One region of the Chelatococcus sp. HY11 genome, then DNA from elsewhere that is predicted to be linked to it. Evidence: riboswitches for the same ligand, from Rfam matches in the RefSeq annotation. Region 1 holds a riboswitch; each other region holds the start of a gene.
What was found. Region 1 has a riboswitch for cobalamin ahead of metE (5-methyltetrahydropteroyltriglutamate--homocysteine S-methyltransferase). Riboswitches for the same ligand answer to the same signal wherever they lie in the genome.

Region 1 (10,383 bases):
CACCGGCAATATTTACTCCGGTCTGTGGTATCCGATTATCATCGCGCTCATGACGTTCGTGGTCGGTCTTCTCCTGATGCCCGAGACCAAGGATCGCGACATCTTCACTTACGAAGGGGACAAGTAATCGGGAAGCGTCGCACCGACGTCCGATAGGCTGGTCTGACCTCATGGAAAATGAGCGATCAGGACAATGTGAGCCTGCGACCACATAAAAACTGCAATTTCGGTGAAAGGTCGCGGAACTTGGTCCTTACTCCAACGTTGTCAGACCAGGAAATTGATGCGTTTATCGAGACCCTAAAGCCCCGCCTCACGGCGGGGTCTTTTTTTGAACCGGGCACCGGCGGGGCGTCTCCGCTCTGCGCCGGTGCGAGAGCCCTATCAGCGCGGGCAGACCGTGACGGTGCGTGTCCGCCAGACGCCATTAACGATCACACGGCGCGGAGCACGGTAGCAGTAGGATCGGCTCGAATTTGCCGCCGCTGCGATGCCGGCTCCGAGAATGGCGCCCGTCGCAAGGGCAGCCCCCGCCCCCCAGCCGTCATATCCGTAGCCATAGCCGTAGTAGGGACCATAGCCGTAGGCCGGGCCGCCATACCAGCCGCCTCGCCATGCGGGACGGGCATACCAGCCGCCGTTCCAGCCAGGGCGCCAACCGGCGTTCCAGCCCGGACGATACCCCCAGCCCGGTCGGTTCCACCCGCCACCACCCCAGCCCGGCCTCACCCCGGGCGCGAAGCGCGGCCCGCCACCTCCCCATCCGGGCCGGCCGCCCCAATGAGCGCCACCGCCACCTCTCCATTGCGCCTCGGCGGGGGTTGGCACGCTCGCGACCATGAACCCCGCCGCGACCATTGCGCCCGCACCGCACAGAAGTGTCTTGATAGGCTTGAAATTCCGCATGAACGTTCTCCCGCTCAAGCCACGCCCAACGATCAAGGCTAACTGTTTGCCAAAGCGAACTGTCCGCCTGGACCTTCTTTATCGGTAAACGCGGGCAGCCCCCGCCCCGTTCCACAGGCCGTTGTCAGCGGCCGAGATCAGGAACCTTACCCATCAACAAGAAAGGCCCCGCACGGGCGGGGCCTCTTCATAGACGCGGTTCGCTGCTCAATCGCAGACGGTGACGCGGCGCACGCTCCACCCCCAGCCTTCGACCCAGACACGACGGGGCGCGACATAGCAAGCGGGACCATCATCATAACCATCATAGGCCCACGCGGGCGGCGGAGGAGCGGAAGCACGCGCCGCTCCAGCGGCAAGCGCGCCAAGCGCCAGGCCTCCGACGATACCAGCGGCCACCGCCCCGCCGTTACCGCCGTGATACCGATAATAGCCATGCCGGCCATACCAACCCGCCGACGCTTCCCCCGCGCCGGCCACAAGCCCTCCGAGAAGCGTCAAGCCGGCAAGGCCAGCCGCGACCGTTTTCTTGGAAAGGCCGTTGAACGAAACGGAACGGATCATGATCACTTCCTCGATACCATTGACGAGCCTGCGATTTCCTTTGAAAGCAGGCCCGCCTCATTTCCATCCTCGAAAAAAATGATCGCCCATTGTGGCCTAACGTGGCCGCAAGCACGGCCTTGACAAGGCGTGAAAATCTTTTGCTCGCACCGCCCGCATCGGGACTGGCGATAACCCCCCAATCATGATCGCCCCGAAACAATTGGGTCTTGAAGACAGCCGCGCCATCGCAAGAGATACACCTTGGGCCCAATCACCGCTCCTGTCGCCAACGCCCCTTGCGGATTCCCGCAAAGACTGGTAGCCGAGACACCCACGCGCACCACGCCACCGGTTGAATTAAGCTGGTTGAGAGATTTGGTTTGTGATCAGGCGGCGGAAAGCGACTCTGAATCATGCGCTTCACGAGCGCCTGATCTGGACGAGTAGTGAATAGGCACCTCATCGGTGCCGCAAGGGCCGGCGTAGCACAGCGGTAGTGCAGCGGTTTTGTAAACCGAAGGTCGGGAGTTCGATCCTCTCCGCCGGCACCACATTCCCCGCCGAACACCGGCCAAGTTGCCCGCGATCTGTTAAGATAACAGCGTAGGAACCCCTCTTGCGGGACCGGTGGCCTGGAAAGTCGCCTCGCATCTCGGAAGCGGGACGGGCGCGCCTGTCTCCAGACGGCTCGGATGATTCGGGAGCTCACGCAGCGTTTTCCAGCGCCGAGCCAAAAATCCGCGATCGGCCGCCGGGCGTGTCATCGCCGCAACGGGATCGAAAGCGTATGAAACCGACAGAGGCCCCTATCGCGGGCGTCTACCTCACAGCATCGATGTAAAGATATAAACAACTCTTTATATGACATTGACTTGCCCGCCGACGCAGCTCAAGATGCGCATGCCATGGTTCCCCGACATGCCGCCTGCGGCGCGTCGGGGCTAAGAGGGAAGCCGGTGAAATGCCGGCGCTGCCCCCGCAACTGTAAGCGGCGAGCCGATGCCCACGATGTCACTGAGGCGATAGCCTTGGGAAGACGGGTGGAGGCGACGACCTGCGAGCCAGGAGACCTGCCGTGGCGAACAACGTCCACGGGCGGGGTGTCCCGGTGGTGCGCTCGACGGCTCGCCCGGATCTCTGTTCGGCCGGTGATCGTCCCGCGTCCGCTCTGGCCTTTGCCCCCAATTTTGGGGTTAAGCCTATGTATCGATCATCATCCATTGGCATCGCGACGCTCGGCACGCCGCGCATCGGTCCGCGCCGCGAACTCAAGATCGCGCTTGAGAGTTTCTGGTCCGGCAAGTCCGACGAGAAGGCATTGCTGGAAGCCGCCTCCGCCCTGCGCGCGGCCAACTGGGCGCGCCAGAAATCCCAGGGGATCACGACCATCCCATCCAATGACTTTTCTTTCTACGATCAGGTGCTCGACACCAGCGTGATGGTCGGCGCCATCCCCGCCGCTTATGGCTGGACGGGCGGCCCGGTGTCGCTCGCGACCTATTTCGCGATGGCGCGCGGCTCGCAGGGGGACGCGCAACCTCACGCCTGCGGCCATGGCCACCACGATCATGGCGCGCCTCATGGTGTCCCGGCTTCCCATGGCGTCCCGGCCCAGGAAATGACGAAGTGGTTCGACACCAACTATCACTACATGGTGCCGGAATTCGAGGCCGGGCAGCGCTTTGCGCTCGCCTCCCTCAAGCCGGTCGAGGAGTACCGCGAGGCAAAATCCCTCGGTTTCGAGACCCGTCCGGTCCTGCTCGGCCCCGTCACCTTCCTGCGTCTCGGCAAGGCAAAGGATCCGTCCTTCGACCCGCTGACGCTTCTGGGTGACCTGCTGCCGGTCTATGTCGATGTCCTGCGCCGGCTTGCCGCCAATGGCGCGACATGGGTCCAGATCGATGAGCCCTGCCTCGTGCTCGATCTCGACAAACCCGCGCGCGAGGCGCTGCGTCGCGCCTACGCGCTGTTCGCCCATGCCTTGCCGGATCTGAAAATCATGCTCGCCACCTATTTCGGCAGCATCGGCGATAACCTGGACACCGCGCTCTCGCTGCACGTCGCGGGCTTGCATGTCGATCTGGTGCGTGCGCCGGAGCAGCTCGATGCAGTTCTCGCCAAGGCGCCGCGTGGCCTTGTCCTGTCACTAGGTGTCGTCGATGGCCGCAACATCTGGCGCACGGATCTGGAGAAAGTCCTGGCCCGGGTGGCGCCCGTCGCCGCGAAGCGCGGGACCGACCATGTCCAGATCGCGCCATCCTGCTCGCTGCTGCACAGCCCGCTCGACCTCGAACTGGAAACGAACCTCGATCCCGAAGTGAGGGGCTGGCTCTCCTTCGCCGTGCAGAAAATGGGTGAGCTGGCCACGCTCGGCCGCGCGCTCGCGGACGGACGCGAGAGCGTCAAGGAGGCTCTCGCCGCCTCGACAGCGACGGCGAGAGCCCGCAAGGCTTCTCCAAAGGTCAACGACGCGATCGTCGCCGCGCGCCTGGCGGCCGTGACGGAGGCCTTCGCGCGCCGCAAGAATGCCTTCGCGAGCCGGGCGAGACTACAGCGCGAGCGCTTCAACCTCCCGGCCTTCCCCACCACGACCATCGGCTCCTTCCCGCAAACCCCGGAGGTCCGCAAGGCACGCGCCGCCCATGACAAGGGGCAGCTCGACGCAGCCGACTATGAAGCCTTCCTGCGCGAGGAAACGGCGCGCGCCGTGCGCTGGCAGGAGGAGATCGGTCTCGACGTGCTTGTTCACGGCGAATTCGAGCGCAATGACATGGTCCAGTATTTCGGCGAGCAGCTCGCGGGCTTCGCCTTCACGCGTCATGGCTGGGTTCAGAGTTACGGCTCGCGTTGCGTGCGCCCGCCGATCCTCTATGGCGACGTCTCGCGCCCCGAGCCGATGACCGTGGAGTGGTGGCGCTATGCCCAGTCACTGACCAAGAAGCCGATGAAGGCCATGCTGACCGGGCCGGTAACGATCCTCAACTGGTCTTTCGTGCGCGACGACATCCCGCGCAGCGACGCTGCCAGACAGATCGCCCTCGCCATTCGTGATGAAGTGCTCGATCTGGAGCGGGCGGGCGCCGCCATGATCCAGATCGACGAGGCGGCTCTGCGCGAAGGCTTGCCGCTGCGCCGGGGGGATTGGAAGCGCTATCTCGACTGGGCCGTCGAAAGCTTCCGCCTCTGCTCGTCGGGCGTCGGCGACGACACCCAGATCCACACGCATATGTGCTACTCGGAATTCAACCAGATCATCGACGCCATCGCGGCGATGGATGCCGACGTCATCTCGATCGAGACCTCGCGGTCGAAAATGGAGCTGCTGGAAGCCTTCCGCAGCTACAAATATCCGAACGAGATCGGCCCCGGCGTCTATGACATCCACTCGCCGCGCGTGCCCGATGTCGAAGAGATGTCGGAGCTGCTGCGACTCGCGCGCCAACGGCTGAACGACGAGCAGCTCTGGGTCAACCCGGACTGCGGGCTGAAGACGCGCAAATGGGAAGAGGTCAGGCCGGCGTTGATCAACATGGTCCGGGCGGCGCGGGACCTGCGCGCCTTGCGCCACTGACACTGCAGGATCGCCCGGCGCGGCGCGGATGCCGCGCCCCAGTGTGGTTCGTGGCCGCGCACTCAATAGCAGAGGCCCCGTGCCGCGACCAGACATCACGGTACGGGGACATGGCGCGCTCAGCCCCCGACGCGCTTTGCGTCGTAGACCTGGTCGGCGGGCAGGCTCAGTAGCCTTTGCGCCATGTCGTTCTTGAGCCAAACCAGCCGCTCTTCCTCCGCGGCGGTCCTGTTCTCCTTAGCGGCGAGCGTGATGAACTCGTCATGTACCAGCCCCGGCCGGAGGGTGAGATCGACCGTCGTGCCGCGATAGTGAAAACGGAAGAGATAACGGCCTTTCGGGCTCGAAAGCACATCGTCGCTGGCGAGCGCGAGGTCAACGTTATAGCGTCCCGCCGTGACCATGCGCGTCACCATCTCGAAGGCATCGCGCCCGCCCGGGCCGGGAAATGCGGTATCCATCGAGAGTTCACGCCGCTCGGGAGGATTTCCGCCATCAAGGAGGGGGAAGGCGCGCTGCATGACCTTGAACGCATGGGCGACCCCGCCCGGATAGCCGAAGCCATGATACTTCAAGATCTCCGCGAAGGTGAAGCTGATCGGCTGGCCGTTCTCGTGAACAGTGACTGTGTCGCTCATTGCCGGACAATTCCTTGTTGAGAGAATGAAAGCTCTAAAGCGATTCCAGTGGAAGCTTGCAGCGGTTCAGCGCCTGGAATTGTGTAAAAGACGGAGAGAAGCCCACGGTGATAACCCGGTAACGAGGGGGCGACACCCCGTCACCGCCTTCTTTCAACTGTCGCCTGTATAGTCCGGTTGATTTGACACCCTGACTCGGTAGATTGCCTTGGCCCGCCATCAGGGTACCGCAGTGGAGTTTTCAATGTCTGATCTTGTCGTCGTGGTCTATCCTTCGGAGCAGAAGGCTGAAGAAATTCGCCAGCGGTTGTTCGAGCTCCAGAAGGAGTATCTCATCAAGATTGGCGACGCCGTCATCGCGACGAAGGACGAGAAGGGCCACGTCAAGCTTAATCAGCTCATGAATACGACCGCGGCCGGCGCCGCCTCGGGCAGCCTGTGGGGACTGCTCATCGGAGCCGTCTTCCTGATGCCGCTTGTCGGCGTTGTCCTCGGCGCCGCCTCGGGCGCTCTCGGTGGCGCTCTGACCGACTACGGCATCAACGACAAGTTCATGAAGGAATTGAGCGAGTCGCTGCAGCCCGGCAGCGCCGCGCTGTTCGTCCTGGTGCAGGAAGTCACCGGCGACAAGGTCCTGGAGGAGCTGCGCGGCTCAGGCGGCACGGTGCTCAAGACCTCGCTCGACCACAGCAAGGAACAGGCCTTGCGCGAAGCGCTCGCCGCGCAGCCGCTGAGCGCGCCGGCTCCCGCCGCCCCCTCAGCCTGAGCCGAAGCTGTCAGCAAAGTCGCTAGCGTGAGAAACCCGATGAGCAAACCCCTGGCAATCGCGGCGTTGAGTGTCGCTCTTCCTCTTCTACTCGCAGCCGCGCCCGCCAGCGCAGCCGGCTTCACCTGTCCATGGAAGCCCATCGCCGACGGCCAACAGGCCGCGAGCGTCGAGAAGCTGCTGCCGACCGGTGACGCCTTCGACGACATCGCGCAGTTGAACGCTGCGGTCTATGCGCTGCGCCAGCAAGGCACTTCCGAGACCTTGGTGATCGATAGTCTCGTAGCTGGCTACTGTCCGGTCGTTGCGTCGAATACCGCCTTGTCCGATGCGCAGAAGACCGCGCGCGTCATGCGGTTTGCCGCGCGCGTCATGCGCACGGTCTATTCGCTGGATGACGCAGACCAGATCATTCTCGACGTGCCGCTCCGCCCGACTGTCGTCGAGGCCGTGCGGGCCAAGGCCAAGAGCGCGGGCATTTCCGCCGAGGCCTGGATCGCCGGCGTCGTCCAGGCTCAAAGCAGCCCCTGAAAACGGTCTATTGTCGCCTCGCTATGCATGACCACGCAAAGCGAGGCGACTCACTGGTCGCGATCACAGGGACTCGGCTGTTGCCGAGCTTCTGATCTATAGCCGAAATCGGATAAATCCGATCTCGCGGACAAGCCCGGTGATGACGGGGCGCCGCGCACCAGCATCATGGGAGACAATGTGTAATGTGGCAGTGGTTTGTGGACGTGCTGCGAGCGCATCCCGCAATCGCAGTATTCCTGTCACTCGCCATAGGCTACGCGGTCGGAAAGCTGTCGTACAAGGGTATCGGCCTTGGCGCGGTGACAGGAACACTCCTCACCGCCCTCGTCGTCGGACAGCTGGACATTGTCATTTCTAACGACGTCCGCTCCATCTTCTTTCTGATCTTTCTGTTCGCCATAGGCTACAGTGTCGGTCCGCAATTCGTACAGGGCGTCGCCAAGAACGGATTGCCGCAAGCCGCTTTCACCATCGTGGTCTGCGTGCTGTGTCTCGGTGTTGCATGGCTGTGCGCCCGGATCGCAGGCTACAACGTTGGTTTTGCCGCAGGGCTTTTCGCCGGCTCCAACACGATCTCATCCGCCCTTGCTCTCTCCGTCGACGCGATCGAGCAAATCGGCAAGCCTCCTGAGGAGACGAACGCGCTGGTCAATGCGGTACCGACCGCTTTCGCGATGACCTACATCTTCGGTACCATCGGCGCCACGCTCATCATCGCGCTCCTCGGCCCGAAGCTGCTCGGCATCAACCTGGTCGAGGCCTGCAAGGCCTACGAGATCAAGATGGGCGCGCGCGCCAACCATGGCGGCCATAGCTCCGCATGGCATCAGTTCATCGCACGGTCCTATCGTATTTTGCCGGATAGCAGTTTCATCGGACAAACGGCGCTGCGGGTCGAGGCGAGCTACCGTCACAAGCAGTTCTTCGTAGAAAGACTACGCCGCGACAATGCGATCTTCGATGTCAAGGCTGATACCGTGTTGCAGGCCGGAGACGTCATCGCCGTGGCGGGAGAACGCGGCGATATTCTGCAGCAGCTCGGCCATTCCCTGGAGGAAGTCGAGGACCGGGAACTCCTCGATGTTCGGATCGAGGGCGTCGACGTCCTTCTCACGAATCGGCACTTCGACGGGAAGACACTCAGCGAACTCGCGAAACTCCCCGTCACGCGTGGAATTTTTCTGAGACGCATCCGCCGCGGCGCGACGGGTGTCGACATTCCGATACTTCCCGCGACCGAACTGCACCGCGGCGACGTGCTGACCGTCTATGGACGCCCGCAAGACATTTCAGCCGCGGTTTCAACTTTTGGACGCGCGGACCGGAGCAGCGACGAGACGGATATCGGATTCGTCGCGGGCGCGATCGTGATCGGAGCACTTGTCGGCACACTCGTCTGGCACATAGGCTCGGTGCCGATCACACTCTCTTCGTCCGGCGGCGTATTGATCGCGGGCATCGTGGCAGGCTGGTTGCGGGCGGTGCACCCCACCTTCGGTAACGTGCCCCCCGCGGCGGGCTGGCTGATGAACTCCCTTGGCCTCAACATGTTCATCGCGACAGTCGGCCTGTCCTCCGGCCCGAGCTTCGTCGCCGGCGCGGAACAGCTCGGCGCAAGTCTATTTCTCTGGGGCATGGTCGCGACGGCCGTGCCGCTGATCCTCAGCCTCTATATCGGCCGTTACCTGTTCAGGTTCGACGACGCGATCCTGCTTGGCTGCTGCGCCGGCGCGCGCGCGTCCACGGCCACGCTCGGCATGCTGACGGAGAGGGCCGGCAGTCAGGTTCCAGCGCTCGGCTTCACCGTGACCTGCGCGGTCGGCAACACGCTGCTGACCATCGGCGGCATCATCATCGTCATGCTGATGCGGTGAGCGTGGTCACCCTTATCGCGGAAGCATGAGATCAGGGGTGTCGCGCGATGTCATGGAGCCGAGCACGAACGCAAGATTGGAGGCCGCCACCAAGGCCGCCATATGGGCATCGGCGCGGGCCTGGCGGGCGTCGAGCAAGCCCGTGTCGGCGGCCGTCGCGGCCGTGATAGTCCCGAGCCCGTTGCGATAGGCGTCAAGAGCCGCGTCGTAGGTGATCGTGGCCGCCTCGGTCAAGCGCGTCGCGGCCTGATAAGACTGAAGCGCGGATCGCACCGCGTTGGATGCAACCACCATCTCACGCACGGCGTCCTGCTGGGTCTTCTTGAAGATGTCCTGCGCGGCGGAAACCCGCGACTGGGCGGCGCGCAGGTTGGCACTCCGCACACCGCCGTCGAACAGCGGCATGGTGGCCCCCACCAGGACCCCCGTCGCCGAGGTCTGCTGCCCGATGGTCGGGAGGCCGCTGGCATTGAAGCTTCCGCTGCCGGTTGCCACGCCGCCAGCCACGAAGACTTTCGGCAGGTAATCCGCCTTCGCGGCGTCCACCCCGGCCTCGCTCGCCTTGATGGTCGCATAGCTCGCCAGCACGTCCGGCCGGCGCCTGAGCGCCAGCTTGATCATGTCGTCCATCGGCAGATTGACCGCTGAAGGAAGACGGCGGTTGCCGGCATTGGCGACCTTGATGGCGAGTGTCGGCGACACACCCATCGCGCCGAGCAGGGCTTGGTAGGCATCCTGCTCCTGCCCCTGTGCCACGACGCGGCGCAGTTCCGATTGCGCGACCTGCTGACGCGCCTGCGCCACCTCCACGGTCGTCCCGATGCCTCCCTTTTCACGCTGCACCGCCGCGGCATAGATGGCGCGGCTGTTGCGCAAAGTTTGCTCGGCGATATCGACGCGTGTGCGCGCGGCTCCGTATTGATAATAGGTCTGCGTAACCGAGAAGATCAGCCTCTGGTGCGAGGCGTTGAACATCACATTGGCGGCGAACGACACTTGCTTGGCGGCATCGACGACGGCACTTCGCTGGCCGAAGTCGAACAGCAACCACTGAAACGCAAGCGATGACGTCACGCCGCGCGCGGTCGTATCGAGATAGCGCTGAACCCCGAGCGCCTGCACCGGTGTTTCAGTCGATTGCACGCCGCCGACGGCATTCGCGGAAATGGATGGCAGGAACGTCGCCTCGGCAATACCGACCGCGAGCGCGGATTGGCGCGCGTGTTCCCAGGCGACACGCGTCGTGGGATTGTTGCGCGCCGCGATGTCGATGAGTTCCGGCAGCTGGTAGACCTTGCCAGCCTGCGTTTGCGGCGGTGGCGGCATATCCGCGACTGCGGGATTGCCAAGAACGGAGAAGTCCCTGGCTTGCGCATCGGTCCCGGTGCTTCCCTGGCCACCTTTGGATGGCAGGAGGCTGCTGCCGGACCTGTTGCCCGGCGTCCAGGGTTGGGTGGGCGACGCGGGCGCGAGGCTTTCCGCATTGCTGGCGCAGCCGGCGACCAGTGCCGCCATGACCACAACGCAGGCACAATTGAAGCACACGCG
Region 2 (10,383 bases), 4.1 Mb from region 1:
ACCTCGACCATGCCCGAGGCGTGGATGATGCGCACGGCGACCCGCTCTTCCACCGGCGAGAAGCGCGCAAGCCGCGCCTCGGAGCGGATGATGGCGAAGGATCGCCGGTAGATCTCGTCACCCTCGCGAATGTAGTCGCGATCGGAATTCCTTGCCTCAACCATCAGACGCCACGAACATCCCTGCCAATTCCCTGTCGCCCAGCGCCGCCAGCGCGGCTGCGCCGCCGCGCGCCCGGCAATGGGCGGCGAGGCGCGCGAGCCCCGCCGCCGCCTCAGCCGCGCCGAGCGCGACGATGGGCCTAGCATGGGCCGCGCCGCCGCGCACCAATTCGTAGCGGCCATCGCTGCCGACGAGTGTCAGCCCCGGCGGACGGCGCCCCGTCGCCTGCGCCGCGCAGCCCTTGGCGCAGCCGGAGACATGGAGGCTGAGGCCGGCGTCCGCCAAATCCTCAGCCGCCGTGGCGATACGGACCGCGTCCTCCTGGGCCGACATCTCCCCACTGCCACAGGCGGGCGCGCCGGGACAGGCGGCGATGGCGAGCCGTGCATCACCGGCCGCCGTGATGAACCCGGCCGCCTCGGCGCTGGCCATCAGCGCTGCCGCCCGGCCCTGGGCGATCCCCGGCAGGTGGGCCTGCCGCCACGGCCCGAGCCTCAGCGCCCCGCAGCCCTCCTCGACAAGCTCCGCGAGAAGGGCGAGCTGCCGCGCGGCCATGCGCCCGAACGGTAGGGCGAGCGTGAGAACGGCTGGGTCTGTTGCCATTCCGGGTGTCGGAATACCCCTCACCCCGGCCCTCTCCCCGGCGGGGAGAGGGCCGGGGTGAGGGGGTGCCGCCTGCAACGGCGCAAGCGCCATGACGAGCGCCAAGACGAACTCTCGCCGCCCCGCCGCATCGAGCTGGCGCATGCGGCGCAAGCCGGGATTCCGCGCCATCGCCTCGACAAAGGCGAGGCCGATCGCGCGGGCGATATCCGGCAAGGCTGAAAGCGGTGAGGCGCCGATCCAGTCGATGCCCGCCAGCGTATCGAGGCCGACCGCCCAGAGCACCACGCCTTCGTGCATGACAGCGCGAAAACGGACATCGGCTGCGATGTCGTCCAGCGCCAGCGCGCCGCCGTCGTCGACGATCCAGGAGAACTTGGGCGGCAGAGCCAGTGGCGCGCCGATCCCTCCCCTCAAGGTGAGGGTGGCGCCGCAGGCGCCGGGTGGGGACCAGACATCCGCCGCCCTTTTTCCCCACCCGACCTTGCCGAAGGCAAGGCCACCCTCCCCTTGAGGGGAGGGATCAGCGGCAGCCATCAGCGCCGCTTCCAGCGCTCGCGCCGCCCCGCGCGCGTCGCACAAGGCCGTCGGGTCGCAATCCGACAGCGGGCTCGCCAGCACGTTGCGCGCGGCTTCATGGGCGGGGCTCTCATCGAGGAGGCCGGCTTGCGCCAGTTCCGACTGCAGCGAACCGAGGCTTGTCTCGGTCACGCCGCGCAGTTGCAGATTGGCGCGGCTGCTGAGGTCGATCAGCCCGTTGCCGTGGCGCATGGCGAGATCGGCGATCAGCCGCGCGGTCGCCGCCGGCAGATACCCTGCGGTGAGACGCAGCCGCACGAGCAGGCCATCACCCGTCGCCATCGGCCGCAGGGCCCCAGGGCACCAGCCGCGCCGGCGATCGGCAGCGGTCGCCGCGCTCACTGCGCAGCCTCCGGCATCGCATCGAGGGCGGCCGCGAGCCGCCCGTAGACCGAATTGCGGCGAGGCTGCCACAGACCGCGCTTCAGGGCATCGGCGAAGCGCGCGGCGATGGCGCGGGCAGCGGCGGGATTGGCGGCCGACAGGGCCGACCACACGGCCTCGTCGGCGACATAGGCGTCAAAGACCAGCTCAAAGGGCCGATGGCCGACCGCGTTCGAGGTCGCCGCGAAGGCATAGAGCGCATCGACCCCCTGCGCGAGCTCGGCGACGCCGCGATAGCCATGGCGCAGCTGTCCCGCGATCCAGCGCGGATTGGCGAGGCGGCTGCGGGCGATGCGGGCGATTTCCTCGGCCATCAGGCGCGCGCGCGGCGCGTCCGGCCGGCTGGTGTCGAGATGGATGAGCGCGGGGCTCGCGCCGAGCGCCTCGGCTGCCGCCGCGAAGCCGCCGACGAAATCGGCCACGTCCTCGGTGTCGAGCGCGTCGCGCTCGCCGTCGTCGCGGGCGTGAACCAGCGCGTCGGCGGTCCGCACGCGCTCCCTGAAGGCCTCGGACGCCGGCCGCGCCGTCCCGTCGGCCCCGATGGCATAGCCGCCGGCCGCGAGATAGCTGGCGCCAAGGGCGTCACGCCCCGACCAGTCGCCATCCAGCACCTGCGCGGACACCCCCGCGCCATAGGTGCCCGGCGCGCCGGAGAAAATACGGTCGAGCGGCTCGCCGCGCCGCCGCGCGGCCGCGAGCGGGTTGAAGTCGTCCTCCTCGTCGAGCGCCGCAATCGCCTTGACCGCCTGGTCGAACAGGGTGATCTGCTGGGCGAAGGCATCCCGGAAAAGGCCGGAAATACGCAAGGTCACATCGATGCGCGGCCGGTCCATGCGCGGCCCGGGCACGATCTCGACGCCAGTGACACGGTTCGAGGCATGGTCCCAGCGCGGGCGTGCGCCCATCAGCACCAGTGCCTCGGCAAGGTCGTCGCCACCGGTGCGCAGCGTCATCGAGGCCCAGAGGTCCATGACGAGCGCGCGCGGCCAGTCGCCATGATCCTGTAGATAGCGTCGCAGCACTTCCGCTGCCGCCCGCTCCCCGATGGCAAGCGCCGTGCGTGTCGGGATGGCGCGCGGGTCGAGCCCGGTGAGATTGCGGCCGGTCGGCAGCACGTCGAGCCGGCCGCGCGTCGGCGCTCCCGCCGGTCCCGGCGGTACGAAGCGCCCGTCGAGCGCCGCCAGCAGCGCGGCTTTTTCCGCTTGTGGAGAAGCCGCGATACGCAGGCGCGTTTCCGCTGCGGCGCCTCCCATCAAGACCGCCATCGCCTCGCCGGAGGCGGGTGTGGGCGCCTCGCCGAGCACATGCAGCCCGTCGCGTATGGCGAACTCCTTGAGGTCGCACAGCCAGGCATCGAGCGCGGTGATCAGCGTGTCGTCATCGCTCGCCTCGGCGCCGCATTCGGCGGCAAGGCCCGTCTCGCGCGCCTTGTCGACGATGGCGGATTTCAGGAGCCGTTGGCGCTTGCTATCAAGGCCGTCGGCGGCCGCGTATTCATCAACCAGCGCCTCGAGCTCGGCCGACGCGCCATGGAGCCCCGCCTCGCTGATCGGCGGCGTGAGATGGCCGATGGTCACCGCCCCTATCCGCCGGCGCGCCACCGCCGCCTCGCCGGGATTATTGACGATGAAGGGATAGATCACCGGCAGCGCGCCCGTCAGCACCTGCGGCGCGCAGGCGGGCGACAGCGCGGCGGTCTTGCCCGGCAGCCATTCGAGCGTGCCATGGGTGCCGAGATGGACGATGGCATCGACCTCCTCGCCGCCGCCCGACCGGCCGAGCGCAAGCCAGGCATAGAAGGCGCAATAGGCGTGGCGCGGCGGCAGCGCCGGGTCATGATAGCTCGCCTTGCGGTCGGCGTCTCGCCCGCGCTCCGGCTGAAGGGCGAGCACGACATGGCCGGCCCTCAGGACAGGGAAGGAGAACGCGCCGTCCCCAACCGCCGAGTCGTCCTCCGGCTCGCCCCAGGCCGCCGTCACCGCGTCGCGGAAGGCTTGCGGTGTGGCCATAAGCCAATCCCGGTAGTGTGACAGGCTGAGCGCCGCGCGCTCCGTGCCGGCTTCCAGCCGCAGCAGGATGGCCTCGGCCGGAACGGTCTTGTCAGCCGCGTAGCCCGCTCCCGCCAGCCAGGACAGCACATTGGCGGCGCTGCGGCCGGTGTCGAGACCCACCGCATAGCCGGTGCGCCCGCCGCGCGAGGGATAGTCGGCGACGATCACCGCGATGCGCCGCGCGGCGGGCGGCGTGGCGGCGAGCCGCGCCCATCCCGCCGCGCGCTCCGCGACGAGGGCGATCTGGGCCTGATCGGGCTGATGGCGCACCACGGCGAATTCGAGCGCCGGATTGGCCGGTGCCTCGGCCTTGAAGGAAATCGCGGTCGTCGTGAGCCGCCCGTCGATCTCCGGCAGGGCGACATTCATGGCGAAATCGGCGGCTCCGAGGCCGCGCGGGCTCTCGTCCCAGGCCGCCCGCGGTGCCCCGGCGAGGATCACCTGCAGCACAGGGCAGTCGGCGCGATCGAGCACGCTGCCGCCCTCGTTCCGCTGCGCCGAGAAGGCCGTCGTGTTCAAGATCACCGCCGGCCTGTGACGCGCGATCGCCGCCTCGACGATCGCGATCGCCTCGGGATCCTTCAGGCTGGAGACGAAGAGTGCGACGGGGGTGAGGCCCCGTTCCACGAGGGCCGCCGCCAGCGCCGTGATCGGTGCGGTATCGCCCGCGAGATAGACCGAGCGGTAGAACAGGATGAGCGCTGTTGCGCCGCTCTCCGCGAAAGGCTCCGCGATCCCTCCCCTCCAGGGGAGGGTGGCCTTGCCTCCGGCAAGGTCGGGTGGGGTCAGCGTGCGTCTGTCTGCGTGGAAATGGTGGAGGCCGGGGCCCCACCCGGCGCCTGCGGCGCCACCCTCCCCTGGAGGGGAGGGATCGGCGGCGGCGCTTCCAGTGCCCTCACCCGGGCCTTGCGCTCCGGCCTCTTCTTCACTGGCCCCTGGCCGGGCAAGACTGGCTCCACTCCCTCTCCCCGGCGGGGAGAGGGCTGAGGTGAGGGGGAGCAACGTCGGAGAAGCGTAAGCCCCCCCCTCACCCGGACGCTGCGCGTCCGACCTCTCCCCGCCGGGGAGAGGTGAAACGGGCGCTTTCAGGGGAAAGTCCCCCGCTGCCGGTACGGGGCGCGCGGGTACGATAGGAAGGCTTGCGCCGAGCGCATTAGCCATCAGCGTAAGCGCCGCGCCGAGATTGTCCACGCCGCCGGCGCGGAAATAGCCGTCCAGCGCGTCGTAGAAGTCGCCGTCGGCGCGCGACAGGGCGGCGAGGCGCTCGTCGGGCCGGTCGTCGCCGGCGAGGGCCACGAGGATGGCCCCGCGCCTGATGCAACTCGCGGCAATCTCGTTGAGGCCGTAGTCGAGATAATCGAGCCCGCCGAGGCAGCGCATCACGACGATCCGCGCCTTATCGATGACCTCCTCCACATAGAGATCGACCGACAGCGGGTGCCTGAGGCGCTGGAGATTGGCGAGCCGGAGTGTCGGAAGGGATTTGCCGGCGCGCTCATGGGCCGTGGCGAGCGCGGCGAGGTCCGTGTCGGTGAAGGAGAGGATCACCATCTCCGCCGGCGTCTGGCCGAGGTCGACCGGCGTTTCCGCCTGGTCGAGCCCGACAGCCGTAACCGGCAGGAGATGCATCGCCCCCTCCCCTCAGCCGAGGATGGCAGCCGTCACGGCCTCGCGGTCGAAGCCCTTCTGGCCGATGACCACGAGCCGGCCGCCCCGCGCCTCGGTGGCCGCGAAGGGGCGCTCGAACTGCTGCTGGAAGCGGGCGCCGACGCCCTGCACGAGAAGCCGCAGCGGCTTGCCGGCGATGGCGAGAAAGCCCTTGATTCGCAGGATGTCATGGGCTTCGGCGGCCGCCCTGAGCCGCGCGATCATCGCCTCCGCGTCCCCCTGCTCGGGGATTTCGACGACGAACGAGTCGAAATCGTCGTGATCGTGCTCCCCTTCCGCATCGTGATGGGAAGGACGCGCGTCGAGGTCGCTTTCCGCCGCCGCGCCGAGGCCGAGCAGAACCTTGGGATCGACCACGCCCTCGCGGGTGGTGACGACCTTCACGGCGCGCGGCACGGTTTCCGCGATCTCGGCGCGCACCCGGGCCTCGTCATCGCCCGTGAGAAGGTCGGCCTTGTTGAGGATGACGAGATCGGCCGAGAGCAACTGGTCCTCGAAGACCTCCTCGAGGGGATTGTCGTGCTCGAGCGAGGGATCGGCCGCGCGCTGGCGGGCGAGCGCCTCGAGATCGTCGGCAAAGCGCCCGGCGGCGGTCGCCGCGCCATCGACAACGGTGATGACGCCATCGACGGTGACGCGCGAGGCGATCGCCGGCCAGTTGAAGGCCTTGACCAGAGGCTTCGGCAGGGCGAGCCCCGAGGTCTCGATGAGGATGTGCTCCGGCGGTTCCGCCTTGGCCAGCAGGCCCTCCAGCGCCGGGATGAAATCATCCGCAACCGTGCAGCAGAGGCACCCGTTGGCGAGCTCGACGATATTGTCCTCCGGGCAGGCCTCGACGCCGCAGCCCTTCAGGATCTCGCCGTCGATGCCGACATCGCCGAACTCGTTGACGATGACGGCGAGCCGGCGCCCGTCCGCGTTGGTGAGCACGTGGCGCAGGAGGCTCGTCTTGCCGGCGCCGAGGAAGCCGGTGACGATGGTGCAGGGAACCTTGGCCGTGGCCGCCACAGGAGAGGTCATGAGGTCGTTTCCATCTTGCAGACGAGCGGCGGAACACGCGCGACCACACCCTTACGGATCGGCAGCGGGCGCTCACGCCAGGGAATGATACCGTCCGCCGCCACCGCATACTGGCGGGCGGCGAGCACGAGATCGTCGAGATGCGTGTCGGCGTCGAGATCGCCGATCACATAGGTCCATTTGCCGGGGGCGGCGAAGGCCACCGTACAGGGCCTGCGGCAGACCGAGAGACACTCCACGGGCGTGACTGTGACATCGGCATCGGCGGCGAGCCGCTCAGCCAGTGTCTGCACGAGCTCACGCCCCGGCTCGTCATAAGGTCCTTCCGTCGCGCCACCCTGCCGTCGCCGGCAGGTCACGCAGACCATCAGCGTGGTTGGCGCGACGGTTTGAGGTGCGTTCATGCCGCGCGCCGGGCGAGGCGCGGCCAGAAGAAACCGACGGCGACCGCGACCGCGGCCCACAAAGCCGCGTGCACGACGAGCGAGGCCGCGGCGAAATGGCCGGCAAGCTCGGCGGGCGCGCCGCTGGCATAGGCCTCCGGATGCGGCGCGCCAACGACATGTGGCGCGATGAGCAGGAGGATGCCGATGATCTTCGCCCAGACAGCCGGTGTGCGGATGAGGAGCCACAGCGCGACTGCCGTCGCGACGGCGGTGGACACCCACCAGATCTGCCGCGCGACGAGCGGCCCGGCCGCGCTCCCCGGCAGCTCGGGAGCGAGCCCCAGGGCTGGCGCGAGACCGGTTGCGACGAAGGCCGCCGCCGCGAAGGCGAGCGCGCTCCGGACATCGATCGTCTCGCCCGCCACCAGGAGAGCCGCCATCAGGATCAAGGCAAAACCGATCGCTGTGACGATGGTGGTAAGCCCGGTGAAGGCCGATCGCTCCAAGCCATCGGCGGGGCTCCAGCCCTCGGCGTGGTCGCCGCCTTCGCCTGTCGGCGCATGCGCCTTGACGACGTTATGTGCCAGCATGACGCCCGATGTCTGAACCATGTGGGCGCCGAACAGGCCGGCGGACATGCCGCCAAGCGCGGCGGTGCCCTCGGGTTTCTCGAATTTTTCGCCGGCCAGGATCAGCGGAGTCGTGGTGAAATGCTGCAGGACCGCGATCGCAAGTCCCGCAACAAGGCCGGCCACCAGGGCAACGGCCAGCACACGATTGAACATGCCGCGATCAGTGGCAGGGAAAGCTCAGCGCGTGGCGCGTGTCATGGGCCGCGTTGTGGACGGCCTCGGGATGCGCGAAACCCGTCACGAACACCAGGGCAACGCCCATGGCAAAGGCAACAAGGGCAACTTTCAATACCTCAGCGCGAGAACCCAATCCCGCAACAGCAACATTCGACACCGCGACCTCCTTCACTGCCCCACCGGCAGTTCCATGGCTTCCATCGCGAAGGCAGGTCTCCTGGCTTGCGGATCATCGGAGCGAACCGCCTTCCCAGACCCCCGCCGGAAGGACGGCAGATCCAGTGGCTGTCGTGGTTCGCGCCTCAACCGCTCACAGTTGCGGGGGCAGCTCCGGCCTTGGGGTGACACACCCCGCACCGGCATTCCCTTTTGACCTCTGACGAGGACCATCGCTTGCCGAAGCTAGACGCCTACTCCCGCCAAAAGTCAACGCGCCAACCTTATTCGACGAGCTTGTCGCGGTGGAGCAGTGTCGGAAATAGCCGGGTCCACGCCAAGGCGATGGCAATGGTTCCAAGGCCGCCCAGCGCGACGGCCGGCGCCGCGCCGATGAAGGCCGCCAGCGTGCCGGACTCGAATTCACCGAGCTGGTTCGAGGCGCCGATGAACACCGTGTTCACGGCAGCCACCCGGCCGCGCATGGTATCCGGCGTATCGGCCTGGACGAGCGTCTGGCGAACGAACACGCTGATCATGTCCGAGGCGCCGAGGACGACCAGCGCGCCAAGCGACAGGTAGAAGTTCGTCGACAGGCCGAAGACGATGGTCGCCAGCCCGAACAGGATGACGGCGCCGAACATGCGCTTGCCGGCGTTGCGCGCGATCGGGTGATGCGCCAGCACCAGGGCCATCGCCGCCGCTCCCACCGCCGGGGCGCTGCGTAGAAGCCCCAGGCCCGCCGGGCCGATATGCAGGATGTCGCTGGCATAGATGGGCAGGAGCGCGGTCGCGCCGCCAAGCAGCACGCCGAAGAGATCGAGCGTGATGGCGCCGAAGAGCACAGGCTTGCCGCGGATGAAGGTCAATCCTGCGATGAGCGTCGACCAGTTGACCTTCGATGCCGGAACCTTCTCCGCACGCAGGCGGATCAGCGTCACCGCGACCGCCGCCACGAGGAAGAGCAGGGCCGCGCCCCCAAAAGCGACATGGGCGCCCGCGATATACAGGAGGCCACCGATCGCCGGACCGGCGATGACAGCGACCTGCCCGATCGATGAACTCCAGGCTATGGCTTGGCCGAAGAGGTGCCGAGGCACGAGATTCGGCACGAAGGCCTGGCTTGCCGGCTGGTAGAAGGCCCGCGCCACGCCCATCAGCACGACGAGCGCATAGAGCGGCCAAACCTCGGGCGGCTGCCAGATGGCGAAGAGGGCGAGACCGACACAGATGAGCGTGTTCAAAGCGAAACAGGCCATCATGATGAGCCGGCGGTCCACCCGATCGGCCACATGGCCGGTCACCAGCACGAGACTGATGACGGGCAGGAACGCCGCGAGGCCGACCAGCCCGAGCGCAAGTGCACTGCCTGTCAGGTCATAGACCAGCCAGCCAACGGCGATATCGGTGATCTGTTGGGAGATCGACGCGCAGAAGCGCGCGCTGAGGAAAAGAGAGAAATCCCTCTCCCGGAAGATGCGCCAACTGGAGGACGCCATGGACGGTGTGCGGCTCCCCTCAGGCTGGCGTGCCGGTGATGCGATCGATCTCGGCCAGGTCCTCCGCCGTGAGACGCCAGCCGGCGGCCTCGATATTGGCCTCCACCTGTTCCGGCTTGGTGGCGCCGGCGATCACGCTCGCGACGAGTGGCCGCGCTGCCAGCCAGCTGAAAGCGAGCTCGAGCAGGCTATGGCCGCGCGCCTCGGCGAAGCCGCGCAGGCCCTCGACGACGTCCCAGTTCCGATCGTTGAAATAGCGATCGGCATAGCGCTGCTCGGCGAAGCGCGTGCCGGCGGGCGCGGCCTCGCCACGCTTGTACTTGCCTGTGAGCAGGCCGCTCGCCAGCGGGAAGAAAGGCAGCAGACCGAAGCCGTAGCGGGACGCGGCCGGCACCAGCTCCCGCTCGATGCCGCGCTCGACGAGGCTGTATTCGTCCTGGACGGAGGCGAAGCCGTTGATGCCGAGCTCACGCGCCGTGAAATATGCCTCGACAACCTGCCAGCCCGGCAGGTTGGAGCAGCCGATATAGCGCACCTTGCCGGCGCGGACGAGATCGTCGAGGGCGCGCAGCGTCTCCTCGATCGGCGTCAGCGGATCGGGTCGGTGCAGCTGGTAGAGGTCGATCCAGTCGGTTTTCAGGCGCTTCAGGCTCGCCTCGACGGCGGACATGATATAGCGGCGCGAGCCGCCCTTGAGGATGTCCCCATCGTCCATCGCCATGCCGAATTTGGTGGCGAGCACGATGTCCTTGCGGCGTGGACCGAGGACCTCCCCAAGCTGGCTTTCTGAACCACCTCGGTTGCCATAGATGTCTGCAGTGTCGAACAGGGTGATCCCGGCGTCGATCGCCTTGTGCACGACGCGGCGCGTCGCCTCCACATCAAGCCGGCCACCAAAATTGTTGCAGCCAAGACCAACCACCGAGACACGCAGGCCCGACCGGCCGAGATTGCGGAATTCCATGGCGTTTCCCCGAATTGCCCCGGACCTTAAGCATGCGACCTGTGACGATGCCGAGGGCCTTCGCGCCGCGATTGTGACGCAACCTGCGCCGAAGTGTTATGC
Region 3 (10,383 bases), 2.6 Mb from region 1:
AGAATCTGTGCGAAGCCCGTGTAGAACCACATGCCCTCGAACACGACATAAAAGGCCACGAGATCGCGCAGGAACGCCTGGTCCGCCGCAGGCGTGCCGGTCTTGAAGTCGGGATCATCGAGATGCTGCGTGTGCTTCAGCGCCCAGGCGGCCTTGTCGGTGATCGACGGCACCTCGCGATACATGTTGAACAATTCGCCCTCGTCCAGGCCGAGGCTCTCCACGATATACTGGAAGGTATGCGTGTGGACCGCCTCCTCGAAGGCCTGGCGCAGCAGATACTGCCGGCATTCCGGGTTGGTGAGATGCCGATAGATGGCCAGCACGATGTTGTTGGCCACAAGGCTTTCGGACGCCGCGAAGAAGCCGAGATTGCGCTTGATCGCCCGGCGTTCGTCGTCCGTCAGGCCTTCGCGTGATTTCCACAAGGCGATATCGGCCTGCATGGAAACCTCGGTCGGCATCCAGTGGTTGTTGCAACCCGCGAGATACTTCTCCCAGGCCCATTTATACTTGAGCGGCAGCAGCTGGTTCACGTCGGCGCGGCAGTTGATCATCGCCTTGTCGTCGACGGTGACGCGCCCGCCTCCGCGATCGATGGCGCCGAGGCCGGTGGCGTCGCCAGCGGGCTGCTGGCCGGACGGCAAGGGCTGGAATGGGAGCGCGGCTGTGGCCTTCGGCTCTGACCAATCGAGCATTCTTTTATTCTCCAAATGTCTTGTCATGTGGGGCTATGGCCCTCACTCACCCCCTCACCCCAACCCTCTCCCGCTCAACATGGCTGTTGCCGTGTTGAGCTTGAACAACGCCAAGTTGGCGATAGCCGACTTGGCGGAGAGAGGGAGGCGCTCTTCCTATTGGCAGGCTTCGCAGTCGGGGTCGTCGATCGCGCAGGCCTTGCCCCAGGCGGCGCCGAGTTCAGCCTCACCTGCCGCCACATCACTCGCTTTACGCGTCTCGGCGATGAGAATCGGCGATGCCGCGGGCGCAGCAGCCGGCACCACCGCGGAAACCGCGTTGAGCTTGCCGTCGGTGCCCTTCAGCGTCGATTTCTCGACATGGGTCGCGGAGCGCGAGCGCAGGTAGTAGGTCGTCTTCAGGCCGCGCTGCCACGCCAGGCGATAGAGCGTGTCGAGCTTACGCCCGGACGGATTGGCGATGTAGAGATTGAGCGACTGCGACTGGTCGATCCATTTCTGCCGGCGCGCGGCCGCCTCGATCAGCCAGGCCGAATCGATTTCGAAAGCCGTCGCGTAGAGCGCCTTGAGATCGTCGGGCACCCGGTCGATCTGGCCGACACTGCCGTCGAAATATTTGAGATCCGACACCATCACCTCGTCCCACAGGCCGCGCGCCTTGAGGTCGCGCACCAGCGCGGCGTTCACCACGGTGAAATCGCCCGACATGTTCGATTTCACGAAGAGGTTCTGGTAGGCGGGCTCGATCGACTGGCTGACCCCGCAGATATTGGAGATCGTCGCGGTGGGCGCGATCGCCATCGTGTTGGAATTGCGCATGCCGGTCGTGACCACCCGCTGGCGCAACGTCTCCCAATCGAGCTTCGACGAGCGGTCGAAAACCCCGTCACGCGTTGCAGTGCCGCGCGCCTCGGCCAGGAGGCCGACGGAATCGATCGGCAGGATGCCGCGTGACCATAGCGACCCTTCGAAGGATGAATAGCGGCCGCGCTCGACTGCCAGATCGACCGAGGAAGCGATGGCGTGGAACGAGATGGCTTCCATGCTCGCATCCGCGAAGGAAACGGCCGCGTCCGAGCCATAGGGAATGCGCAGGGTCTGCAGGGCGTCCTGGAAGCCCATCAGGCCAAGGCCAATCGGCCGATGACGCAGGTTCGACCGGCGCGCCTCGGGGATCGTGTAGAAGTTGATGTCGATGACATTGTCGAGGATGCGCATCGCGGTTTTGACCGTGCGCACCAATTTCTCCATATCGAGGCCGTCAGCCGTGACATGGGCCGCGAGATTGACTGAGCCGAGATTGCAGACTGCCACCTCGTCATGGGAGGTGTTCAGCGTGATCTCGGTGCAGAGGTTCGAGGAATGCACAACGCCCGCGTGCCCCTGGGGCGAGCGGATGTTGCAGGGATCCTTGAAGGTGAGCCAGGGGTGGCCGGTCTCGAACAACATGGTCAGCATGCGCCGCCAGAGGTCGAGCGCCCTCACCTGCTTGAACACCTTCATCTCACCGCGCGCGGCCTTTGCCTCATAGGCCTCGTAGGCATCACGGAAAGCCGGCCCGTAGCGATCATGCAGGTCCGGTACCTCGTCCGGCGAAAACAGTGTCCACGGGCCGTCCGCCTCGACGCGCTGCATGAACAGGTCCGGCACCCAGTTGGCGGTGTTCATGTCGTGGGTGCGGCGGCGATCGTCGCCGGTGTTCTTCCGGAGATCGAGGAATTCCTCGATGTCCACATGCCATGTCTCGAGGTAGCCGCAGACGGCGCCCTTCCTCTTGCCGCCCTGATTGACGGCGATCGCCGTATCATTGGCCACCTTGAGGAAGGGCACGACGCCCTGGCTTTCGCCGTTGGTGCCCTTGATATGGGCGCCGAGGCCACGCACCGGCGTCCAGTCATTGCCGAGCCCGCCGGAATATTTGGCGAGCAGGGCATTGTCCTTGATCGCCTTGAAGATGCCGTCGAGGTCGTCCGACACCGTGGTCAGGAAGCAGGAGGCAAGCTGCGAGCGGCGCGTGCCGGCGTTGAACAGCGTCGGCGTCGAGCACATGAAATGGAAGGACGAGAGGAGATCGTAAAATTCGATCGCCTTCGCCTCGCGGTCGACCTCACGCAGCGCCACACCCATGGCGACGCGCATGAAGAAAGCCTGCGCCAGCTCGAACCGCGTGCCGCGCACATGCAGGAAATAGCGGTCGTAGAGCGTCTGGAAGCCGAGATAGTCGAAGTTCAGATCGCGCTCGGGCTTCAGCGCGGCGGCGAGGCGGGCCAGATCGAAGCGGGCGAGCTCAGGGTCGAGAAGCTCATTGTCGATGCCAGTCTTCACGTAAGCGTGGAAATAGCTCGGGTAGCGCTCGGCCATCTCGGCCTGCGTCGCCTCCTCCGCGCGGCCGAAGACGAAGCTCAAGGCCTCGCGCCGCAGCTTGTCGTTCAAGAGCCGCGCGGAAACCTTGGCATAGTCCGGCTCGGTCTCGACAAGGGTGCGGGCCGCGAGGATCGGCGCGAGCGCCAGTTCGTCCCGGCTGATGCCGTCGTAGAGGTTGCGGCGCGCCTCCGTGAGGATCGCCTCAGCGGTCACGCCTTCGAGACCGGCGCAGGCTTCCGCGATGATGGCGGCAAGGCGCGCCTCGTCGAGCGGCACAAGTTCGCCGTCAGCGCCCTTCATGCGAAGGTGTGGCTGCTCCGGCGTCGTCGTCGCGTCATTGGCGGCGCGGGCGCGCTCGCGGGCACGCTCCTCGCGATAGAGCACATAGGCGCGCGCGGCCTTGTGATGCTCGCTGCGCATGAGGGCGAGCTCGACCTGGTCCTGCACATCCTCGATGTGGAAGGTACGCCCGGCATCGGCGCGACGGGTCAGCGCGGCGACAATCTGGCCGGTGAGATCAGCGACGATGTCGTGCACGCGGCGCGAGGCGGCGGCGCTCGATCCTTCGACGGCGAGGAACGCCTTCGTCAGCGCAACGGCGATCTTCGACGGGTCGAACGGCGTCACAGCGCCGTTGCGGCGGATGAGCTGGTATCCCGGCTCAGCGGCCGCGCGGGGGGCGCCCGTCACACCAGCGGGCGAGCGTGACAGCCTGGCTTCGGTTTCGCGGGCTTCGGTTTCGGTCATCAAGGACATCGGCAACACACCCCATTCTTGGGGGCAAAGGCCGAGCGGACGCGCAAACAGGAGCGCCCGGCAGCCTTCCGCCGCGACAAACTCCAGGCGATCCACCGGGGCACCCCGCCCGAGGACAATCTCAATCGTCGCGGCAGGTCTCCTGGCTGTGGATCGCCGCCCACGCCCTGCCTTCCCGGCGCCATGCGACGCCAGTGACATCAGTTGGACGTAGACTCACCACTTACAGTTGCGGGGGCAGCTTCGGTTTGGCGGTGCCAAAGCTCCGCGCCCGAATTCCCTCTTGCCCGCTCGAATACGAATCGAGCGACCGTGACCACTAGATATAGGGGGTAATTGCCCGCTTATGTCAATATATGCGATATCTCGGCGCGGCGTGGGATCACGGCCAGGGTTAATTTTTCCTCATTTTCCCCAGGCCGCCGAGCGCGAGCAGCGCAAGGCCGAGCGAGGCGAGCGCACTCCAGCCGGCGAGCGAAACACCCAGGAAACGCCAGGCGGCCTCGTCGCAGCGCACCACGCGGGTGGTCTGCAGGTTCTTGAGAAAATCATTGAGGCCGACATTGTTGTTCATGGGGCCGGTGCAATCCGCAGGCCCCTGCCACAAATGCCACTCCGCGCCGCTGTGGTAGACGCCGAGGCCGGCGTTGTAGAGGAACGCGACCGCGATGATGCCGAAGCCTATCCAGCGCAGGCCCACGAACAGCCGGTCACGCCGCTCATCGGGCAGAAGCGCGAGCACCGCCGCTATCGGCATCGCGAGATAGTAGGGCTGGCGCTGTTTGAGACAAAGCTCACAGGGCTTCAGCCCCAGCACGTACTCAAAATAATAGGCGCCGCCGATGAGGGCGACGCAAATGACGAGGATCGTCAGTGCAACAAGGCGTGGGCGCGAGAGAAGGGACATTGAACGCTCGTGAGGCGAGGCGCCCTGTCGATGCGCGCCCCTAGAATATATAGCGGACGGCCACGAAGCCGCCGATGATGGTGGCAAACAGGATGATTGCGGCCAGACCGAGGTTGCGCTCCAGGATTTCCTTGGCGGGAGCCCCGAAACGGTTGACCAGCGCGGCGAGAATATAGAACCGCAGGCCCCGGGTGATGATTGACAGTATCGTGAACCACAGAAGGTCGTAGCCGGCAAAGCCGGATGTGATGGTCACCAGCTTGTAGGGGATAGGCGTGAGGCCCTTGATCAGGATGATCCATTCGCCATAGGCCGCATAGGCCTGCCGGAAAGCCTCGACATTGTCACCGTAACCATAAGCCTGGATGATCCAGGCGCCGAGCGTGTCATAGAGCACCGCGCCGATGGCATAGCCGAACAAGCCGCCAATGACCGACGCCACCGTGCAGACACCGGCATAGAAAAAGGCCTTGTCCGGCCGCGCCAGCGCCATCGGCACGAGAAGCACATCCGGCGGGACCGGAAAGAATGAACTTTCGGCAAAGGAGACGAGCGCCAGCGCCCAGGCAGCGTATGGGCTTGCGGCAAGCGACAATGTCCAGTCGTAGAGGCGGCGCAGCATTGGGACCGCTTAAGCTGCCCCGCCAGTCTTGTCCATCGCCATCGCGCGTTGCGGTTACCAAATCCGCAAACACGCGGCATGACTGCCACGGTTCTCGCCAGGCGGGCAGGAAACGCATGATTGTCGGCGCATGATTGTTCTTGAGGCCCGAAAGCGTTATTGCGTGGGTGTGACCGCTCATTCTCGCCCCCCCACCCACCGTCAGGAACTGCCGGCAGCAGCCGGCGAATCCGTCGCGTTGCGCTATGAGGCGCTCATCGCCACGGGCACGGTAGAGCGCGATGAGGCGCAGCTCGCGCTCATCGCGCAACTCGATCGGCTCGTGGAAACGCTGCGGCGGGCCGAGAAGGCCAAGGCCGCGCCGAAGCGCCCCTTCGCGTGGCTGCTGGGTCGGCGCGAGCGCGACAATGGAGCGGTGGTCCGTGGGCTCTATGTCTGGGGTTCTGTCGGGCGTGGCAAGACGATGCTGATGGACCTCTTCTTCGAGGTCGCACCGGTCGCACTGAAACGGCGGGCGCATTTCCACGCCTTCATGAGCGATGTGCACGAGCGCATCTTCCACTTCCGGCAGCGCGTCAAGCGCGGCGAGGAGAAGGACACAGACCCGATCCCCCACGTGGCGGCCGAACTCGCGAAGGAAGCCGAGCTTCTGTGCTTCGACGAATTCGCGGTGACCGATATCGCCGACGCGATGATCCTCGGGCGTCTTTTCACCAGCCTCTTCTCGCTCGGCGTCGTGGTGGTCGCGACGTCCAACGTCGTGCCTGACCGTCTCTATGAGGACGGGCTCAATCGGGCGCTTTTCCTGCCGTTCATCGCTCTCCTCAAGGAGCGGATGGACGTAGTCAAGCTCCAGTCGCGTACGGATTTCCGGCTTGAGAAACTCGCCGGGAGCCCGGTCTTCATCGTGCCCGACGATGACAACGCCCGACAGCGCCTGGATACGATGTTCCACGCGCTCACCGGCTCCACCGGCGGACCCTTGTCATTGACGGTGAAGGGGCATCCGGTGGAGGTGCCTTGCGCGGCCGGCGGCGTCGCACGCTTTGCCTTCACCGATCTCTGCAGCAAGCCGCTCGGCGCCTCCGATTACCTAGCGCTGGCGGAACGCTTCCATACCCTCATCGTCGAGAACATTCCGGCGCTCAATTTCGACCGCCGCAATGAAGCCAAGCGCTTTATTACCCTCGTCGATACGCTCTACGACCGGCATGTGAAACTTCTCGCGTCCGCGGCGGCGGAGCCGCAGAACCTCTACCATGCCGATCAGGGACGCGAGGCCTTTGAATTCGACCGCACGGTCTCTCGCCTGATCGAGATGCAGTCCGAGGAATATCTCTCTGCGCCCCACGGGCGCGGCGACTCCACCGGCTCAGGCGACAGTACCGGGCTCGTGGAGACCTGATGACGGTGCGCCCGCCGCTGCCGAGGGATCATCGCGGCAGAAGCGTCCGTGACAGGAGCGTCCGCGGCCAACCTGGTCCGCTCACAGCAAGCCCCGCATCGACGTCCCCAGGCGCAAGCCCGCATGGCTAGACATCCATCGGCCAAACAGCCTTCACCTAGAAATCCTTTGACCAAGCCGACCAATATCGCGCCCGACAGGGTGGACGCGCGCCTCATCGCCATCGCCAATGAGCATGTGCGCAAGTTCGGTCCGGGCAAGATGACCGTGGTGGCTGTCGCCGAGGCGGCTGGCATGACCCATGCCAACGTCTACCGCTATTTCCCCTCGAAAAATGCCCTGATCGATGCGGTCGTCGGTGAGGCGCTGAAACCGATCGAGACCGTGATCGCGGACGTGGCGAGCGCGCCGGACCCTGCCGACGACAAGCTGGAGCGGCTGGTCCTCGACCTCGCGCGCCTCTATCGCACGCTGATGGAGCAGAACGCGCCGGTGTTCCGCCTCTTCGTCACAGCGACCCTCGAGAACCGGGCCGTCGCGCGTCGGCATCGCGGACGCGTGCGCATGCTGGTTGAACGTGTGGTCGACGAGGGCATAGCGACGGGCGCATTCGAGCCGCGCGACCGGGAAGGCGCCCTCTCCTTCCTGACCGACGTGCTTTACCGCTTCACCCACCCGAGCGCCATTCTGGCGGACGCTGGGGTCCCGCGTGACGTGCTCGATAGGCGCCTCGCGGCGGTGGTGCGGGTAGCCCTGCGGGCCTTGTCCGTAGGCCTGATCTAGGGTCCGGGAAAGCCGAAAAGTTACATTTTTCAAATTCTGTTACTAACTCGAATCGCTGAGCTCAATGCACTCGGAAGCCCTCCGGGGATTCCCATAAGCTCCTGCAATTGAATTAGTTTTATAAGCAACCGGCATGGCGGACGCGCAGGCGGCCTTCCACCGTCGCGCAGGCTGCCAACCCGGCTGTCACAACCTTGACTTGATGCAGTGCTGCCTTTGAGGCAAAGAACCTCGGTATTCCCGAGGGCATGATCCCTCCCCTTCAAAGCCAAGGACGTTTTCTATGGCCCGTAAGAAGATCGCTCTGATCGGCGCAGGCCAGATCGGCGGCACGCTCGCGCATCTGGCTGGTCTCAAGGAACTCGGCGACATCGTCCTCTTCGACATCGCAGAGGGCACCCCCCAGGGCAAGGCCCTCGACCTCGCGGAATCCTCCCCCGTCGATGGTTTCGACGCCGCCTATTCGGGAACGCAGTCTTACGCCGACATCGCCGGTGCTGATGTCATCATCGTCACCGCTGGCGTGCCGCGCAAGCCCGGCATGAGCCGCGATGATCTTCTCGGCATCAACCTCAAGGTCATGGACTCGGTCGGCCAGGGCATCAAGCAGTATGCGCCCGACGCCTTCGTCATCTGCATCACCAACCCGCTCGACGCGATGGTGTGGGCCCTGCAGAAGGCCTCGGGCCTGCCGAAGAACAAGATCGTCGGCATGGCCGGCGTGCTCGACTCCGCCCGCTTCCGTTACTTCCTCGCGGAAGAATTCAAGGTCTCGGTCGAGGACGTCACCGCCTTCGTGCTGGGCGGCCACGGCGACGACATGGTGCCGCTCGCCCGTTACTCCACCGTTGCCGGCATCCCGCTCACGGATCTCGTCAAGCTCGGCTGGACCAGCCAGGAGAAGCTCGACGCCATCATCGAGCGCACCCGCAAGGGCGGCGGCGAGATCGTCAACCTCCTCAAGACCGGCTCGGCCTTCTATGCGCCGGCCGCTTCCGCCATCGCCATGGCGGAAAGCTTCCTCAAGGACAAGCGCCGGGTGCTGCCGGCGGCCGCCCATCTCACCGGCCAGTATGGCGTCAAGGACGTCTTCGTCGGCGTGCCGATCGTCATCGGCGCCAATGGTGTCGAGCGCATCGTCGAAATCGAGCTGAACGAGGCCGAGAAGGCGGAATTCGCCAAGTCGGTCGCGGCAGTCGAAGGCCTGATCGAAGCCTGCAAGGGCATCAATCCCGCCTTTGCGTGACCAGCGCGGCCGCAGGAGGTGTCCGGCGACGGTGGTTACCGGAACACCTTATTGTGGCCCGCTTCTGTCTTCATCGAGAGTGCCGGATGTTGTCCGGCCTCTGCCGGACAACGGCCCAGTTCCGCAGCTGAAAGGCTAAACGGATGAATATTCACGAGTACCAGGGCAAGGCCATCCTCAAGGAATTCGGCGCCCCCGTTTCGGCCGGTCGGGCCGTTTTTTCGGTCGATGAGGCCGAAGCCGCCGCCAAGGAGCTTGGCGGCCCACTGTGGGTGGTGAAAAGCCAGATCCACGCCGGCGGCCGCGGCAAGGGCAAGTTCAAGGAGCCTGAGGCTGGCGAGAAGGGCGGTGTCCGCCTCGCCAAGTCGGTGGACGAGGTCAAGACCTTCGTCGGCCAGATGCTCGGCAACACCCTCGTCACGATCCAGACGGGCCCCGCTGGCAAGCAGGTCAACCGCATCTATATCGAGGACGGCTCGGACATCGAGAGCGAGTTCTATCTCTCCGCTCTCGTCGATCGCTCCACCGGCCGCGTCGCTTTCGTCGTCTCGACGGAAGGCGGCATGGACATCGAGGAAGTCGCGCATAAGACGCCCGAGAAGATCCACACCTTCTCTGTCGACCCCGCGACCGGGGTGATGCCGCACCACGGCCGGACCGTGGCTCAGGCCCTCGGTCTCACCGGCGACCTCGCCAAGCAGGCCGGCCAGCTCATCACCCAGCTTTATGCCGCCTTCGTCGCCAAGGACATGGCGATGCTCGAGATCAATCCGCTGATCGTCACCAAGGACGGCCAGCTCAAGTGCCTCGACGCCAAGGTCTCGTTCGATTCCAATTCGCTCTACCGTCATCCCGACGTTGTCGCCCTGCGTGACGTGACGGAAGAGGACGAGAAGGAAATCGAGGCGTCCAAGTACGACCTCGCCTATATCGCGCTCGACGGCACGATCGGCTGCATGGTCAACGGCGCCGGCCTCGCCATGGCGACCCTCGACATCATCAAGCTCTACGGCGAAGAGCCGGCGAACTTCCTCGATGTCGGCGGCGGCGCCTCGGAGGAGAAGGTCACGGCTGCCTTCAAGATCATCACCTCGGATCCCAACGTGAAGGGCATCCTGGTCAACATCTTCGGCGGCATCATGAAGTGCGACGTCATCGCGCGCGGCGTCATCGCCGCGGTGAAGGCCGTCGGTCTTGAAGTGCCGCTGGTCGTCCGCCTCGAAGGCACCAATGTCGAGGAAGGCAAGACCATCATTCGCGAATCCGGCCTGAACGTCATTCCGGCCGACGATCTCGATGACGCGGCGCAGAAGATTGTCGCGGCCGTGAAGGGGACCCGCTGATGTCCATTCTCATCGACAAGAACACCAAGGTCATCACCCAGGGCTTCACGGGCAAGAACGGCACGTTCCACTCGGAGCAGGCCATCGCCTATGGAACCAATCTCGTTGGCGGCACCTCGCCCGGCAAGGGGGGTTCCAAGCACCTCGGCCTGCCGGTGTTCGACACCGTGCGCGAGGCGCGTGAGAAGACCGGCGCCGACGCGTCGGTGGTCTACGTGCCGCCGGCGGGCGCCGCTGACGCCATCTGCGAGGCCATCGA

Region 2: linked by a shared signal. The riboswitch ahead of KIO74_RS21005 (CbtB domain-containing protein) and the one ahead of metE (5-methyltetrahydropteroyltriglutamate--homocysteine S-methyltransferase) in region 1 are both predicted to bind cobalamin.
Region 3: linked by a shared signal. The riboswitch ahead of KIO74_RS14525 (ribonucleoside-diphosphate reductase subunit alpha) and the one ahead of metE (5-methyltetrahydropteroyltriglutamate--homocysteine S-methyltransferase) in region 1 are both predicted to bind cobalamin.

Annotation. Positions count from the first base shown of each region.
Region 1 is NZ_JAHBRX010000001.1:538,287-548,669, reverse strand. It holds gene KIO74_RS02680 (MFS transporter) at 1-127, shown strand, start outside; gene KIO74_RS02675 (hypothetical protein) at 385-906, opposite strand; gene KIO74_RS02670 (hypothetical protein) at 1,114-1,470, opposite strand; tRNA gene KIO74_RS02665 (tRNA-Thr) at 1,929-2,003, shown strand; cobalamin riboswitch at 2,342-2,544, shown strand; gene metE (5-methyltetrahydropteroyltriglutamate--homocysteine S-methyltransferase) at 2,654-5,023, shown strand; gene KIO74_RS02655 (hypothetical protein) at 5,143-5,661, opposite strand; gene KIO74_RS02650 (DUF1269 domain-containing protein) at 5,906-6,427, shown strand; gene KIO74_RS02645 (hypothetical protein) at 6,467-6,958, shown strand; gene aspT (aspartate-alanine antiporter) at 7,144-8,835, shown strand; gene KIO74_RS02635 (TolC family protein) at 8,848-10,350, opposite strand.
Region 2 is NZ_JAHBRX010000001.1:4,601,866-4,612,248, reverse strand. It holds gene KIO74_RS21035 (precorrin-8X methylmutase) at 1-164, opposite strand, end outside; gene KIO74_RS21030 (ferredoxin-like domain-containing protein) at 157-1,686, opposite strand; gene cobN (cobaltochelatase subunit CobN) at 1,683-5,408, opposite strand; gene cobW (cobalamin biosynthesis protein CobW) at 5,421-6,467, opposite strand; gene KIO74_RS21015 (DUF1636 family protein) at 6,464-6,871, opposite strand; gene KIO74_RS21010 (CbtA family protein) at 6,868-7,638, opposite strand; gene KIO74_RS21005 (CbtB domain-containing protein) at 7,646-7,819, opposite strand; cobalamin riboswitch at 7,853-8,068, opposite strand; gene KIO74_RS21000 (MFS transporter) at 8,103-9,317, opposite strand; gene KIO74_RS20995 (aldo/keto reductase) at 9,337-10,281, opposite strand.
Region 3 is NZ_JAHBRX010000001.1:3,166,926-3,177,308, forward strand. It holds gene KIO74_RS14520 (ribonucleotide-diphosphate reductase subunit beta) at 1-698, opposite strand, end outside; gene KIO74_RS14525 (ribonucleoside-diphosphate reductase subunit alpha) at 855-3,809, opposite strand; cobalamin riboswitch at 3,934-4,148, opposite strand; gene KIO74_RS14530 (disulfide bond formation protein B) at 4,213-4,725, opposite strand; gene KIO74_RS14535 (YqaA family protein) at 4,766-5,347, opposite strand; gene zapE (cell division protein ZapE) at 5,478-6,752, shown strand; gene KIO74_RS14545 (TetR/AcrR family transcriptional regulator) at 6,921-7,535, shown strand; gene mdh (malate dehydrogenase) at 7,819-8,781, shown strand; gene sucC (ADP-forming succinate--CoA ligase subunit beta) at 8,925-10,124, shown strand; gene sucD (succinate--CoA ligase subunit alpha) at 10,124-10,383, shown strand, end outside.